3 regions of the Pseudoalteromonas sp. G5_S1_14_S5 genome follow, and region 3 is predicted to be linked to each of the others. Evidence: riboswitches for the same ligand, from Rfam matches in the RefSeq annotation. Region 3 holds a riboswitch; each other region holds the start of a gene.
What was found. Region 3 has a riboswitch for thiamine pyrophosphate ahead of thiD (bifunctional hydroxymethylpyrimidine kinase/phosphomethylpyrimidine kinase). Riboswitches for the same ligand answer to the same signal wherever they lie in the genome.
Positions count from the first base shown of each region.

Region 1: linked by a shared signal. The riboswitch ahead of thiB (thiamine ABC transporter substrate binding subunit) and the one ahead of thiD (bifunctional hydroxymethylpyrimidine kinase/phosphomethylpyrimidine kinase) in region 3 are both predicted to bind thiamine pyrophosphate.
Region 2: linked by a shared signal. The riboswitch ahead of thiC (phosphomethylpyrimidine synthase ThiC) and the one ahead of thiD (bifunctional hydroxymethylpyrimidine kinase/phosphomethylpyrimidine kinase) in region 3 are both predicted to bind thiamine pyrophosphate.

Region 1 is NZ_JBQKUM010000007.1:59,955-64,701, forward strand. Features, by position in the region: gene thiP (thiamine/thiamine pyrophosphate ABC transporter permease ThiP) at 1-1,264, opposite strand, end outside; gene thiB (thiamine ABC transporter substrate binding subunit) at 1,347-2,339, opposite strand; TPP riboswitch at 2,393-2,511, opposite strand; gene ACTRWI_RS03770 (flavin prenyltransferase UbiX) at 2,555-3,178, opposite strand; gene mpl (UDP-N-acetylmuramate:L-alanyl-gamma-D-glutamyl-meso-diaminopimelate ligase) at 3,217-4,575, opposite strand.
Region 2 is NZ_JBQKUM010000055.1:471-5,217, forward strand. Features, by position in the region: gene ACTRWI_RS15905 (multicopper oxidase family protein) at 1-1,135, shown strand, start outside; gene crcB (fluoride efflux transporter CrcB) at 1,236-1,619, shown strand; TPP riboswitch at 1,682-1,780, shown strand; gene thiC (phosphomethylpyrimidine synthase ThiC) at 1,909-3,858, shown strand; gene ACTRWI_RS15920 (thiamine phosphate synthase) at 3,858-4,747, shown strand, end outside.
Region 3 is NZ_JBQKUM010000124.1:1,706-6,452, forward strand. Features, by position in the region: gene ACTRWI_RS21545 (ElyC/SanA/YdcF family protein) at 1-247, shown strand, start outside; gene ACTRWI_RS21550 (DUF2999 family protein) at 355-606, shown strand; gene ACTRWI_RS21555 (ASCH domain-containing protein) at 835-1,224, shown strand; gene ACTRWI_RS21560 (helix-turn-helix domain-containing protein) at 1,329-2,066, shown strand; gene ACTRWI_RS21565 (DMT family transporter) at 2,148-3,065, shown strand; TPP riboswitch at 3,163-3,274, shown strand; gene thiD (bifunctional hydroxymethylpyrimidine kinase/phosphomethylpyrimidine kinase) at 3,373-4,257, shown strand; partial or broken gene thiM (hydroxyethylthiazole kinase) at 4,382-4,747, shown strand, end outside.

The DNA.
Region 1 (4,747 bases), on a different contig from region 3:
TAGGTTGGGCAAGTGTCTTAATCACATAAGGCAGTGCCATTAGGCTATTTACGGCAATCACAATAAAGAAAGCCAAGCTGAACACATCGGTAAATGAACGTAACAATAAGAAGATACCTGTACTGATCACTAACCCCGGCGTCACCAAGATAATAGTGCCGATCAGCTCGATTTTATCGGCCCTGATCGTCTTGTTTTGCAAGCGCCATGCTCGACTGGTGAGCAATATCGCGATACCTATGCCGACTGCAATAACACTCGCCAATAAAGCGACTTTTACCGAAGTCATCAACGCCGCCCAAAACGGCTCACTGACCAGTACTGTCAAAGTTTGAGCGTTAATACCACTGACAAGTACCATCAACAGTGGCGGTAATACGAGTATTGAGACCATGATGATCCAAAAGCTATCCCAAACTTTTGACCACCAGCTGTCCTTAACCAAATACTTCTCTTCCGACAGCTGACTCGCGGTCACTGAGATAGGCTTAGATAAGCGCTGAATACTCACAGCTAACACTCCGCATAACAGCATTTGCCATATCGCCAGCAAAGCCCCCGCTTGCAGATCAAAGTCGAATTTAATCGCCTGATAAATAGCGAGCTCGATAGTGGTTGATTTAGGGCCACCGCCTAGCGCCATCACAGTTGCAAAGCTGGTAAAGCACAGCATGAAGACTAAGCCACATACATGGGGTAACTGTTGTCTTAAGCGAGGCCATTCAACCCATTTGAATTTATTCCAATGACTCATGCCTAAATGCGCACACAACTTGTGCTGCTCAGCAGGCACGGTATCTAACGCTTGCAGAAGTAAGCGACAGGCATAAGGCAGATTAAAGAAGACGTGAGCCAACAAAATACCATTCAGGCCATAAATCGAGAATGGCATTTCTAAGTCGAAATTTGCTAAGAATTTAGCTAACCAACCACTGTTACCATAGATCGCCAACAAGCCAAATACACCGACTAACACAGGCAGAACAAGAGTCGACGCGAACAATCTTAATAATAGTGCTCGTCCAAAAAACTGCCTGCGACACAGAGCGTGTGCAATAGGTATAGCAAAGCCAACACTCAGCACAGTTGAGAGTGTCGCTTGATAAAAACTGAACTTCGTTACATGCCAATAGTAGGGATCGGACCATACTTGGCTGATATCAAGAGAAGGGGCATTGCTAAGCAATGCCCCTACTGCTGAAACCACGAAGGCGGTAATGAGCATCGCGACCCAAATACCGACCTTAGGCGCTTTCTTTATCATAAATTGATTATTACCGTAAAAAATCCATTCCAAACCTAAAGAATGGCTTTAAATACAGGTCGTTCATTCTTCTAAAGGTAAATTAAAAAGTAAGCGCACTCTGCCATTCACGAATCCAAGGCTTACGCTTTTTGGCGATCTCTTCAGAGCTAAAGCTAAGCGCTTGCTGAGGCACCGTCAGTTGTTCGAAACCTTTCGGTAGCTCAACATCTGTCACTGGGTACATCCAGTTGCCTGTTGGCATCGCCAATTGGAATTCATCACTTAGGATAAACGCCATAAACTCATCAGCAAGCTTTTCATTCTTACTACCTTTAACCTTTGCAGCGACTTCCACTTGAGTGTAATGCCCCTCTTCAAAGTTCGCAGCAGCGTACTTAGAATCGTTCTCCGCAATGATGTGGTAGGCCGGAGAAGTGGTGTAAGACAATACTAAATCAGATTCACCCTCTAGGAACATAGAGTAAGCTTCAGACCAGCCTTTAGTTACCGTCACCGTTTTCTGAGCTAGCTTCTTCCACGCCGCTGTCGCTTCATCACCGTATACCGATTTCATCCAAAGCATCATGCCTTGGCCAGGTGTTGATGTACGTGGATCTTGGTAGATAACCTTCAGATCATCACGTTGCTCAACCAACTCTCTCAGACTTTTCGGTGGGTTTGCTAGCTTCTCTGTGTTATAGACAAAAGCGAAGTAGCCAAAGTCGTATGGGACAAATGTATTATCGTCCCAGCCATTTGGCAGTGTTACTGATGATGTATCAACATTGTGCTCAGCCAGTAAACCCGTCGCTTTCGCCTCAGCCATCAGATTGTTGTCTAAGCCCAGAACGATGTCAGCTTTGCTGTTGCCACCTTCGAGACGTAAACGGTTAAGAATAGAGACGCCATCTTCGAGCGCGACAAAATTCACGTCACAGCCACACTTCTCTTCAAATGCTTTCTCTACGGCAGGACGAGGCCCCCAATCCGCAGCAAAAGAGTCATAGGTGTATACGGTTAACGTATTGTCTGCAGCAAAGGCAGAAAAAGAGATAGCTGTAGTAACAGCAAGGGTAGTTAATGTGAATTTCACTGGACGCTCTCCATGGTCTGAGCGGCACAGGTTTGAGGGAGGATAACGATAGAGGCTGTTCCTAACTCAATTCCTACGCCAGCATTATCTGGTTCAGGTTTACGGGTCCCAAGCACCTGCTTGATCTCAGCCGCATTCACTATTTGAATGGTTTGCTCCCCGATGAGTGTCCGGAATTGTAATTCGATTTTTAACAATAAGCTATCAAGTTTGGATCAATTACGTTGATCGTAGCCCCAACGTGGCACTAAACCTTGATCGATACCAAGATGGTCGAGAATGCGCGCCACCATGAAATCGACCAGATCTTCTATTGACTTAGGTTGGTGATAAAAACCTGGAGCGGCTGGCATGATGGTCACGCCCATCGTCGATAGCTTGTGCATGTTCTCTAGATGTAGCGTTGAGAATGGCGTTTCACGAACCACCAATAATAACTGGCCTCGCTCTTTCATCACTACATCTGCTGCACGCTCAATCAGGTTGTCCGATAATCCATGGGCAATCGATGCCAAACTGCCCGCAGAACATGGGCACACCACCATCTGCTTCGGCGCTGCAGACCCTGATGCAACTGGAGAGAACCAGTCATCTTTGCCACACACCACCAACTTTTCAGGATCGCAGCCCAAGTGCTTAACCAAGGCTTGCTTTGCCGCATCCGGCCCGGCAGGTAACTTGAGCTCATGCTCTGTTGCCAACACCACTCGCGCTGCCGACGAAATCAGCAGGTAGACCTGATAGTCTGCTGCCAACAAGCATTCGAGCAAACGCAGTCCGTAAGGCGCACCAGATGCGCCAGTAAAAGCAAGAGTTATCGCTTTATCGTGTTTTGTCATGTTCTCAGTTACTTCAAATTATAAGGTCGTGGATTGGATTAACCTTTAAGGGCTAACGCATCCAACAATTTTTGGTGAATACCACCAAAGCCACCATTACTCATTACCAGAATTTGGTCGCTTGCTTGCGCCTCTGAGACAATTTTAGCAACAAATACATCCATATCATCACTAACATATGCAGGCTGATGACAAGCATCTGCGACATCCTGCACCAACCAATCAATGTTGTCCGGTTGGAATAAGTAGGTGGAATCCGCTTGTTTAAGCGAATCAGCCAAGGTTTCTTTATGCACGCCACGCTTCATGGTGGCGGAACGAGGCTCTAAAACGGCAATGATTTTTTTCGAGTCGACCTTATTACGTAAACCGCCGAGCGTAAGTTCAATCGCCGTTGGGTGATGCGCAAAATCATCATAAACAGACACACCAGCGACCTCGCCTTTAAACTCTAGACGACGTTTGGTATTGATGAATTTCGCTAACGATTCGCACGCTAAATCTGGCGTCACACCCACATGCCTTGCCGCAGCAATCGCCATAAGAGCATTGTTGACGTTATGCTCACCAACCAAGTCCCAATCTACAGTACCAACACACTCACCTTGGAAGTAAACTTCAAATTGAGAGCCATCTTTAACTAGCTTTTTGGCACCCCAATCGCCCTCTTCGCCACTCGATTCAGTCTCACTCCAGCAGCCACGTGATAAAACATCTTGAATAGCGGTATCTTGCTTGGGTGAGAAAATACGACCATTGCCTGGCACTGTTCGCACTAAATGGTGGAATTGACGCTTGATCGCTTCAAGATCGTCAAAGATATCTGCATGATCGAACTCAAGATTATTCATCACCAAGGTTCTTGGATGGTAATGAACGAACTTAGAGCGTTTGTCGAAAAAAGCACTGTCGTATTCGTCAGCTTCTACGACGAAGAACATGCTTTCACCCAAGCGAGCAGAGATACCAAAGTTACCCAATACCCCACCAACTAAAAAGCCCGGAGCATAACCGCAGTCTTCTAAAATCCAAGCCAGCATGCTGGATGTCGTAGTTTTACCGTGAGTACCGGACACCGCAAGAACCCAACGGTCGTGCAGCAAGAACTCTTGCAGCCATTGTGGACCAGAGCTGTATCTAAGGTTCTTATCCAAGACATACTCAACACATGGATTACCACGGCTCATCGCATTACCGATAACCACCAGGTCAGGTCTAGGCTCTAGTTGGCTTGGGTCGAAACCTTCAATAATTTCAATCTCTTGCGACTCCAACAACGTGCTCATTGGAGGATAAACATTCGTGTCACTACCGGTAACCTTGTGACCTAATTGACGAGCCAATACCGCAGCACCGCCCATGAAGGTGCCACAAATTCCTAAGATATGAATATGCATAAATTGCTTCCAAACGCTTGGCTAGTATAAAACAGTGCCTAATTAAAACGGCTTGTACTCATTATCATTAAATGAAGATTAAAAGCGAGCGGCAATGCAAAACAAATTGAGTCGACATAGTAAGTGAGATCTGTGTCGCTTAGTTCATTACCATTAAAAAGATCTAAGCCTT
Region 2 (4,747 bases), on a different contig from region 3:
TAAACTATCAGAACCAACCACAATTCACTGGCATGGTTTAAGAATCCCTATAGAAATGGACGGAGTGCCTTTCTTGAGTCAGCCACCAATCATGCCCGGTGAAACGTTCGTCTATGAATTTACGCCACCAGATGCAGGCACGTTCTGGTATCACCCACACATGAACAGTGTTAAACAACTTGGTATGGGCTTAGTCGGTCTAATTGTTGTTGAAGAGAGCACACCAGTTCAGTTCGATGAAGAGCATACTTTGATGCTTAAACACTGGCACCTTGATAAACAAGGACAGTGGAAGGACTTAATGATCCCACGTCTTAGCGCTCGTATGGGGACTCCTGGGGAGTGGAGCAGTGTTAATGGAGTACATGAGCCTACTTATCAACTAAAGCAACATGCAACGACTAGGCTTCGTATAGCAAATGTCGATAACACAATCACTTATCCTATCGCTGTTGAAGGTGTAGAAGCATGGGTTATTGCCATAGATGGTAACCCGATAAAAACACCTTATAGGTTGACTGAACATAAAATCGGCCCAGGTATGCGTGTCGACATCGGTCTGATTGCTCCAAAGGCTGGTAAGCGAGTGAATATACTGCAAATGAAGGGACGTTTTCCTTTTTCTTTATGTGAGTTTGAGGTTGTAGATTCCACGCTCATCGAAGGCCAAACACTTCCGCTATTACCTCTTAATCCTGTGCCTAAGTTAGATCTCGCTAACGCAGAAGAGATCGATTTTGTGTTTGAGTGGGAAGGGGCGGTGTCGCCGGTTTCCAAAGGTGGGAAAGCCATGCCTAAGTTTTGGCTGACCAATAAAAGAGCCTGGGAGGGGATGAGTAAAAACAATATCCCAGAACCACTCGCTACATTAGAGCTCGGTAAAACTTATATATTCGATCTTAAGAATGTTACCCAATACCATCACCCGATCCATATACATGGTCACACGTTCACGGTACTTGATTTAGATGGCAAAAAAATTGAGGAGCCTTTTCACACGGATACCGTATTACTTGGAAAGAACGGTCGAGCGAAAGCGGCATTTGTAGCGGACAACCCCGGACGTTGGATGTATCACTGTCATGTGATTGAACATATGAAAACAGGGCTAATGGGCTATATCGAAGTTAAGTGACACCTGTAACGTTTAATATTTGCGCATACGTTCTTAGTTTCCATCCTCGCTTTTATCGGCGGTAAAGCTAGAATATAGGAACTGTTATTTGGGAGGATTCATGGGTCAGTTATCTATTTTAGGCTTTATTGCCATTGGTGGTGCATTTGGTGCTTGTTCACGTTATCTGATTTCAGAACTGTGTGTACTACTGCTTGGGCGTGGTTTTCCTTATGGTACGCTAACTGTTAACGTGATTGGTTCTTTCATTATGGGTCTACTGATCGCTGCATTTGAAAATGAGATGGTTGCAACTGAGCCATGGAGACAGATCATTGGCTTGGGCTTTCTTGGTGCTTTAACTACATTCTCAACTTTTTCGATGGATAACGTTCTTTTAATGCAGCAAGGCGCATTTTTCAAAATGGGACTAAACGTACTACTCAATGTGGTGTTAAGTATCTCTGCGGCATGGATCGGCTTCCAACTTTTGATAAAGTCATAAAATCTTCTTACGATTTGTTAACAACTCGGCTTGGTTTATCCAAGCCGTTTTTATATACTCGATAGTACTTGTCGGAGTGCCATATGGCTGAGACCGTTAACTCGGGATCCGTTGAACCTGATCAGGCTAATACCTGCGAAGGGAACAAGAGTAGATATCTAACTAGAATCCCTCTAGAGATCTATCACCAGATCACAACTGTATTTCTTACCGTGATCCCTCTTGTAGCATCAATCCGTCAAGCATTTTTATCCCAATAAATAATGGCTAAAAGCCAAGGAAAAATGCTATGTCGAGTCGTAAACAAGCAAGACTGGAAGCGAAGAATTTCATCGATTCTTTATCAGTACAACCTTATCCAAATTCAAAGAAAGCTTACATCCAAGGCTCTCGAGAGGACATTCAAGCCCCAGTTCGAGAGATATCACTCGCTGATAGCCTTGTTGGCGGTACCCAAAAAGAGCCTGTATTTGAACGTAATGCACCTATTCACGTCTATGACACCTCCGGTGTTTATACTGACCCAACGCACGAGGTAGACCTTTATAACGGCCTTCCAAAGCTAAGAGAGCGGTGGATCGAAGAGCGTGGTGATACTGAGATATTAGATGATGTTAGCTCTGTTTATACCAAAGAGCGTCTAGAGGACGAAACCTTAGACGAGCTTCGTTACGGAAACCTACCTAGAATTCGTCGTGCGACTGGCGAGCAATGCGTGACTCAGTTGCACTATGCTCGTAAGGGTATTATTACCCCTGAGATGGAATACATTGCGATTCGCGAGAATATGGGACGTCAGAAGTTCGCAGATGAGCAACTGAACCACCAACACCCTGGCCATAACTTTGGCGCAAACCTACCAAAAGAAATTACCCCTGAGTTCGTGCGGAAAGAGGTTGCTGAAGGTCGAGCTATTATCCCTTCAAACATCAACCACCCAGAATCAGAGCCGATGATTATTGGCCGTAATTTCCTCGTGAAAGTAAACGCTAATATCGGTAACTCTTCGGTAAGCTCTTCGATTGAAGAGGAAGTTGAGAAGCTAGTTTGGTCAACTCGCTGGGGCGGCGATACGGTGATGGACTTGTCGACTGGTCGAAATATTCATGAAACACGAGAGTGGATTCTACGTAATAGTCCAGTGCCAATTGGTACGGTTCCTATGTATCAGGCACTTGAGAAAGTGAATGGCGTAGCCGAAGACCTTAACTGGGAAGTGATGCGTGATACCTTAATTGAGCAAGCAGAGCAGGGCGTTGACTACTTTACGATTCATGCTGGCTTGCTTCTTCGCTATGTCCCTATGACGGCTAAGCGTGTTACCGGCATTGTCTCTCGTGGTGGCTCTATCATTGCGAAATGGTGTCTTGCTCATCACCAAGAAAGCTTTCTATATACCCATTTCCGTGAGATTTGTGAGATCTGTGCGAAGTACGATGTAGCACTTTCATTAGGTGATGGCCTGCGCCCGGGATCTATTGCAGATGCCAATGACGAGGCTCAGTTTGCTGAACTTCGTACCTTAGGTGAATTGACGAAAGTGGCGTGGGAATATGACGTACAGGTGATAATCGAAGGCCCTGGACACGTTCCGATGCACATGATTAAAGAGAACATGGATGAGCAATTAGAACATTGTCACGAAGCGCCTTTCTATACATTAGGCCCGCTGACTACAGACATTGCCCCTGGTTACGACCATATCACCTCTGGTATTGGTGCAGCGATGATCGGTTGGTACGGCTGTGCGATGCTTTGTTACGTGACTCCTAAAGAGCATTTAGGTTTGCCAAACAAAGAGGACGTGAAGACTGGTTTGATTACTTACAAGCTGGCGGCACACGCTGCTGACTTGGCAAAAGGGCATCCAGGCGCACAAATCCGTGACAATGCGCTTTCTAAAGCGCGCTTTGAATTCCGCTGGGAAGACCAATTTAACCTAGCATTAGATCCAGATACAGCCCGCTCTTTCCATGATGAAACCTTGCCACAAGAATCAGGTAAGGTTGCGCATTTCTGTTCTATGTGTGGACCTAAATTCTGTTCGATGAAGATTTCTCAGGAAGTGAGAGAGTACGCGAATGACACAGAACAAGTAGCAGCGGATCAGGCTATCGAGATTAAGATGCTAGATAACCCGTTGGAGGGGATGCGCCAAAAATCACAAGAGTTCCGTGATACTGGATCTGAACTTTACCATCCTGCCGTTGGTGTAAAAGAAGCGCAATTAGAGGAGTAATGACAGTGAAAATTCTGATCCCACCTCAATATATTGAGTTAACGGGAGAGGTTCAACACTGTCTATTGGTTGCTAAGCGACAAGGTTTAGCAACCGATGCAGTTGAGTTGGGTGTCAGCCCAACTCAATGCTTCTCAATCGTTGATTCTCAGCATTCACTTGCTATGGGCTTTGCTTCCGATGTCGTTTCAACTGAAGCGGGTCAGCTAAGCTCGCTTGATCACATCGTAAGTTATGACGAGTCGTTATCGCTGACAGATGTTCGAGATGCTTTAGCGCAATACCCTAATACGATATATGTCGGTGTAGCCGATAAGGCTACGGTATTAGATATTTGGTCACACTTAAACGCCAATCGAGCTATCAAAAGTATTACCACTGACCAAGAAGCTATAGATAGCCGCCATCACTTTGCGTGGTTACTAACATTATTGGCTCTAGATTTCCCATTAGAGGATACATTGGTTCTAGCACGCGCTGCGTCTAATGTTTCACGTGGAACATGGCCAAGCCATTATCAAGAGTTCCCAACTCCGGTGTTAGAAGACAAGCGTTTAGGAATTAGCGTTGGTTGGACTCATCAAGGAACGTCACTTTCATTCCCTGACTTGACTAAGAAAAGCCTAGGATTATACCCAGTTGTCGATGATGTCGAGTGGATCGAAAGGCTACTTAAGCTTGGAATCAATACTGTGCAACTGCGAATTAAGAATCCTCAGCAAGCGGATTTGGAACATCAAGTCGCACGTTCTGTCGCACTCGGCAGACAATACCAGGCTCAAGTTTTTATCAATGACTATTGGCAACTTGCACTCAAGCATGGCGCTTTTGGTGTGCACTTGGGACAAGAGGATATTGAAGAGTCGAACCTTTCACTATTGAGTAAAGC
Region 3 (4,747 bases):
CCACAACATTAAACACGCGACGATTATTAGCTCAGCAAGTCACGTTCGCCGTGGTCAAACTCTGTTTGAAGTGGCAAGCTGGCAAACAGGGCCTCAGAGTATTACTTTCGATACGGTTTCTTACCCTGATAAGCCACTTTCAGAGCTTAAGAAAGCGAGTGATGGTGAGCTACTAGGTATCTATCGTGACGCTCTTCGTACCTATGGTATGTGGAGTTACCGCTCTTACCCGTTAGAGTCTCGCTAAGTTTAGCTTTACTTCACAGTAGGCAAAGTATAAGTTGCGAGTACAATCGAGCACAGCTAGATGGTATGCTGTGCTCCTATTTTATTTAGTGTTTCAAAGGTAAAAAGATGAACCCGATTCTAGCAATGTTGAAAGAGAACAATATTAGCGATGCACAGATCAGCGAGCTATTCCAAACGTTGACTGAAAACCCTCTTGCAGCAATGGCGACGATCAGCCAACTTGGTTTACCACAAGACAAGCTTCAAATGCTTATGGGTCAGGTAATGCAAAATCCTGCGCTAATCAAAGAAGCCGTTGAAGAACTTGGCCTAGATTTTTCTAAGGTTGAAGCCGCTAAAGAGCAACTTCAAAAATAATTGAGTATGGAGGGGCAATTTAGTTAATGGGCGATCGCCATTTAGGTGAACAACTCTTAGCCATGCCAATAAGACTTGAGTTAAAAAGCCGTTTGAGTAGCAATACTTAAACGGCTTTTTTGACTTTTGAGCTCTGTACTCATGTGAACTAAGCTCAATAGAAAGTAACGGCTGCGCTTACTTGAGTTATGTTAATCAACACTAGAAAACATTGAGAAAAGAGGGCTTATGAATTCTTACAAGCTTGAAATCTACCAACGACCGCTAGACGCAATAAAGAGTGGCGCGAAGTGTGTTGAGATAAGAACAAATAACAGTTATGAGGCAATTCAATATGACCAGCTTAATAAAGGAGACCATATTGTTTTTCAAGTGATATCAGGTCCACCGTTTGTTGGTTTAGACGTGATTCACCCAAATGCGCTGACTGTCGAAGTACTGGGCGTAAGAAACTATCCTGACCCAAGAGCGTTATTGATGGCGGAGGGGCTAGGAGTGTTATCTAATTTGAGTGATTCAATTGATGAGGGCGTTGAGCTTCTATACAGCTTTCACGAATACAAAGAGATGATTCCAATTCATGGCTTATTTGCTATTGAAATTCGTGTAATCGAATAATCTCCTTATACGCTGTTGATTGGCTCAAGGTGTGACTATTGGAAGTTGATAATGTAACGTAGTCTATATTACTTCCACTCATCTAGTTAACGTCAGCGTTGCTCATGAAATCTAGCCTAAGCATTCGATCTTACACCAAGCAATTTAATACTCATGCCCATGATGGTTACCATCAACTGGTACTGCCTATTCAAGGGAGTATTAGTATTGAAATGGTTGGATATGTTGGAAAGGTCGCTGTTGGTGAATGCGTGGTAATTCCAGTCACTACAGATCATGCGTTTAAGGCGGATGAAGCGGCACGCTTTATTGTTGCGGATATGGTCGAGTTACCGCAGCACTTGTTAGAGCATCAGCTTTCGGTTTTCACGATAACACCACCTTTAATGTGCTTCTTACTGTTCGTTGAAAAGCAGTTGGAATACCAAGTGGACAGTGGCATTGAATCATCCATCTTGGATGTGTTTTCACTGCTATTGGAGCAACAAGAAGTCAGCAAGAGTATCGACCCTCGTATTCGTGCGGTCCAAAGACTCATTGCGGATAATTACGCCGAGCCTCTCTCTATTTCTCAGCTTGCAGAAACGGCTTGCTTGAGCCCCACTCAATTTAAGAAGCGCTTTAAAGAGTGTATTGGAATCAGTGCGCTTAAGTACATCACTCGCTATCGTATGGAGAAAGCACAAGCCTTGCTAAGCCATACCGATTTACCCGTTCAATTGGTCGCAGAAAATGTGGGATATAGCGACTTGTCTGCATTCAGTCGACGCTTCTCTAAGCACTTTGGCATGTCTCCAAGGGCGTTTTTAGGCTCGATGACAGAGAGTCTTTCAAAACAATAATAGCGTCCTTTTGGCAAACTAAAATTGACGTATGTTTACTATTATCTATTTCAAGAAATGAAAATAGACTAGGCAATAGCCATGAATCTCGCCATCAATCGCGTTAACGAATTTCAAACGGGCACTTTAGCCATCGTGTTTGCTTCTGTTTTGTGGGGTACGACAGGTACAGCTGCAAGCTATGCGCCTGATCTTAGCCCACCAGCGATTGGCGCATTTTCAATGGGTGTTGGTGGCCTAATGCAGGCGGCTTTGGCGTATCGAAAGATCTTATCTTCACTTGATAAGCTTTTGCACAACAAAAAGCTGTTAGCAGCGAGTGCATTGGCTTTGGCAATCTATCCTCTGGCTTTTTACTCTTCGATGAAGTTATCGGGTGTCGCGATGGGAACTGTGGTGTCGATAGCCACTGCTCCGTTCTTTTCTGCACTTTTAGAGTGTCTTATTAGCAAAAATAATAATATTAATAAACGTTGGCTAACGAGCTTTGCTATTGGCGTGGTTGGCATTGGGTTATTGGTATTTTCAGAATCATCATCGGTGAGTGATTCTGGTGATGACCTGAAGCTTTTGGGCATTGGGTTGGGGTTAGTTGCTGGATTGTGTTACGCCATTTATTCGTGGGCGACAAAAGCTCTAATAGACGAAGGCATTAAGTCACAAGCGGCGATGGGCAGCATATTTGGTTTAGGTGCAATGTTGTTATTACCAACGTTATACTTCACTGGTGACAACCTATTCGCTTCAAGAACTAATATATTCGTGGTGAGTTACTTGGTACTACTTCCTCAATGTTTGGGTTATGTCGCGTTCAGTTTCGGGTTAAGACATGTCACGGCAAGTAGTGCGAATTTGATTACTTTGCTTGAGCCAGTTGTTGCCGCCGTATTGGCTGTCTGGATTGTGGGGGAGCGCATACCTTTTGTCGGTTGGATAGGTATATTGTTGATTGTCCTATGTTTATTTATTCAATCACAACCAAATAATCAGCGAAACTAAGTGCTTGTTAACAAAGATAAATTGAATTTTATTCATGCTTGTATCTTATAAATGAATAAAATGAGTATCTCAGTTACGAGAGTGCTGTTACTATCGTTATCAATAGTCGGGGGGCATCTACCTTAATTGGTATTTGCTGAGATCGTTATTCGAGACCCGTTGAACCTGATTCAGTTAACACTGGCGTAGGGAACTATGATGACTTTGTCTATGTGGTCTAACAATGATCTCTCATTGGTTTTATTTCCACCCTCTCTTTGCGGCCAAAGTTCGGTTCTCTTACGTCTTTTAGATAGTAGGAGCGACCATGACGCAGCATTCCAACACTCAAGCGCCACTTAAAAAGACTCAAACACCACACAACCAATCTTCTGTGGTCAATACTCCGATTGTTTTAACTATCGCTGGTTCTGATTGTGGCGGCGGCGCAGGTATTCAAGCGGATATTAAAGCCATGTCTGCAACAGGTAGCTTCGCTTGTTCGGTGATTACTGCGATTACTTCTCAGAATACCCAAGGCGTGTCAGCCATTCTCCCAATTCCACTAGAACATGTCGCCAGCCAGTTAGATGCGGTGCTCACCGATCTGAATATCGTGGCGGTAAAAGTCGGTATGCTTGCGGACTCGCAAATCATCAAAGTCGTTGCTGACAAAATCAAACAATACCAACCAAAACACTTAGTAATTGACCCTGTAATGGTCGCGACAAGCGGCGACCTTCTTCTAGAAAACTCAGCTATCACTACGCTAAAACAAGAGCTGATTCCGCTCGCAGACATCATCACCCCTAACTTACCAGAAGGCGCTGCACTGACAGGGAAGGCCGTTCCTGAAAGCGAAGCTGAAATGCAGGACATGATTGAAGATCTGCGCGCTTTAGGTGCTAAAGCCGTTCTGCTAAAAGGTGGTCATCTAGAGAAAGATGAAAACAGCAATGACTTAATGATTCTACCAACCACATCTGCTGTGATTAGCGCGAAGCGTTTTCCTACCAAAAACACTCATGGCACGGGCTGCACGCTCTCTTCTGCTATTGCTTCTTTCTTGGCTCAAGGTAACACGCTCCCAGAGGCTGTCGACCTCGGTAAACAATACATTTCACGCGCGATTGCCCATGCTGACGAGTTGAACGTCGGTCAAGGTCATGGCCCGGTAAATCACTTTTTTGCTGGGCACGGTAATGTCCGTTAATACGGTTGGCGTTCAACTTAGCAATGCGACGTTGCGTTACCGAGATAGCGAGCACGCGACCCTGTCGGGTTGTCACTTAACTTAAGCGCAGGTAAGTGGACAGTGCTGCTTGGGCGAAGTGGTTGTGGGACAAACGACGGTATTGCGTTATTTGGCAGGTTTGTTGGGCGACAAGGTGGAGTGGCAGGGTACATTGGCAACGTCTGATGAACGGCCTTTAACTGATCGTATCGCTTACATGGCACAGCAAGATTTGTTACTGCCATGGCTATCGGTTATCGACAATGTACGCCTGAGCCATCGCTTCCTAAACACTACTAACGAGCATCAAAACGCAGAGCAAAAGCCACTGGTTGTGAATATTACTAACTACGTGGTGATGAATAACACAGCCAATGCTCTGCTAGCGATTGGTGCTTCACCTATCATGGCGCATTCGCAGAAAGAATTGGCTGAGATGATGTCATTCTCTGCCGCTTTGGTGATCAAC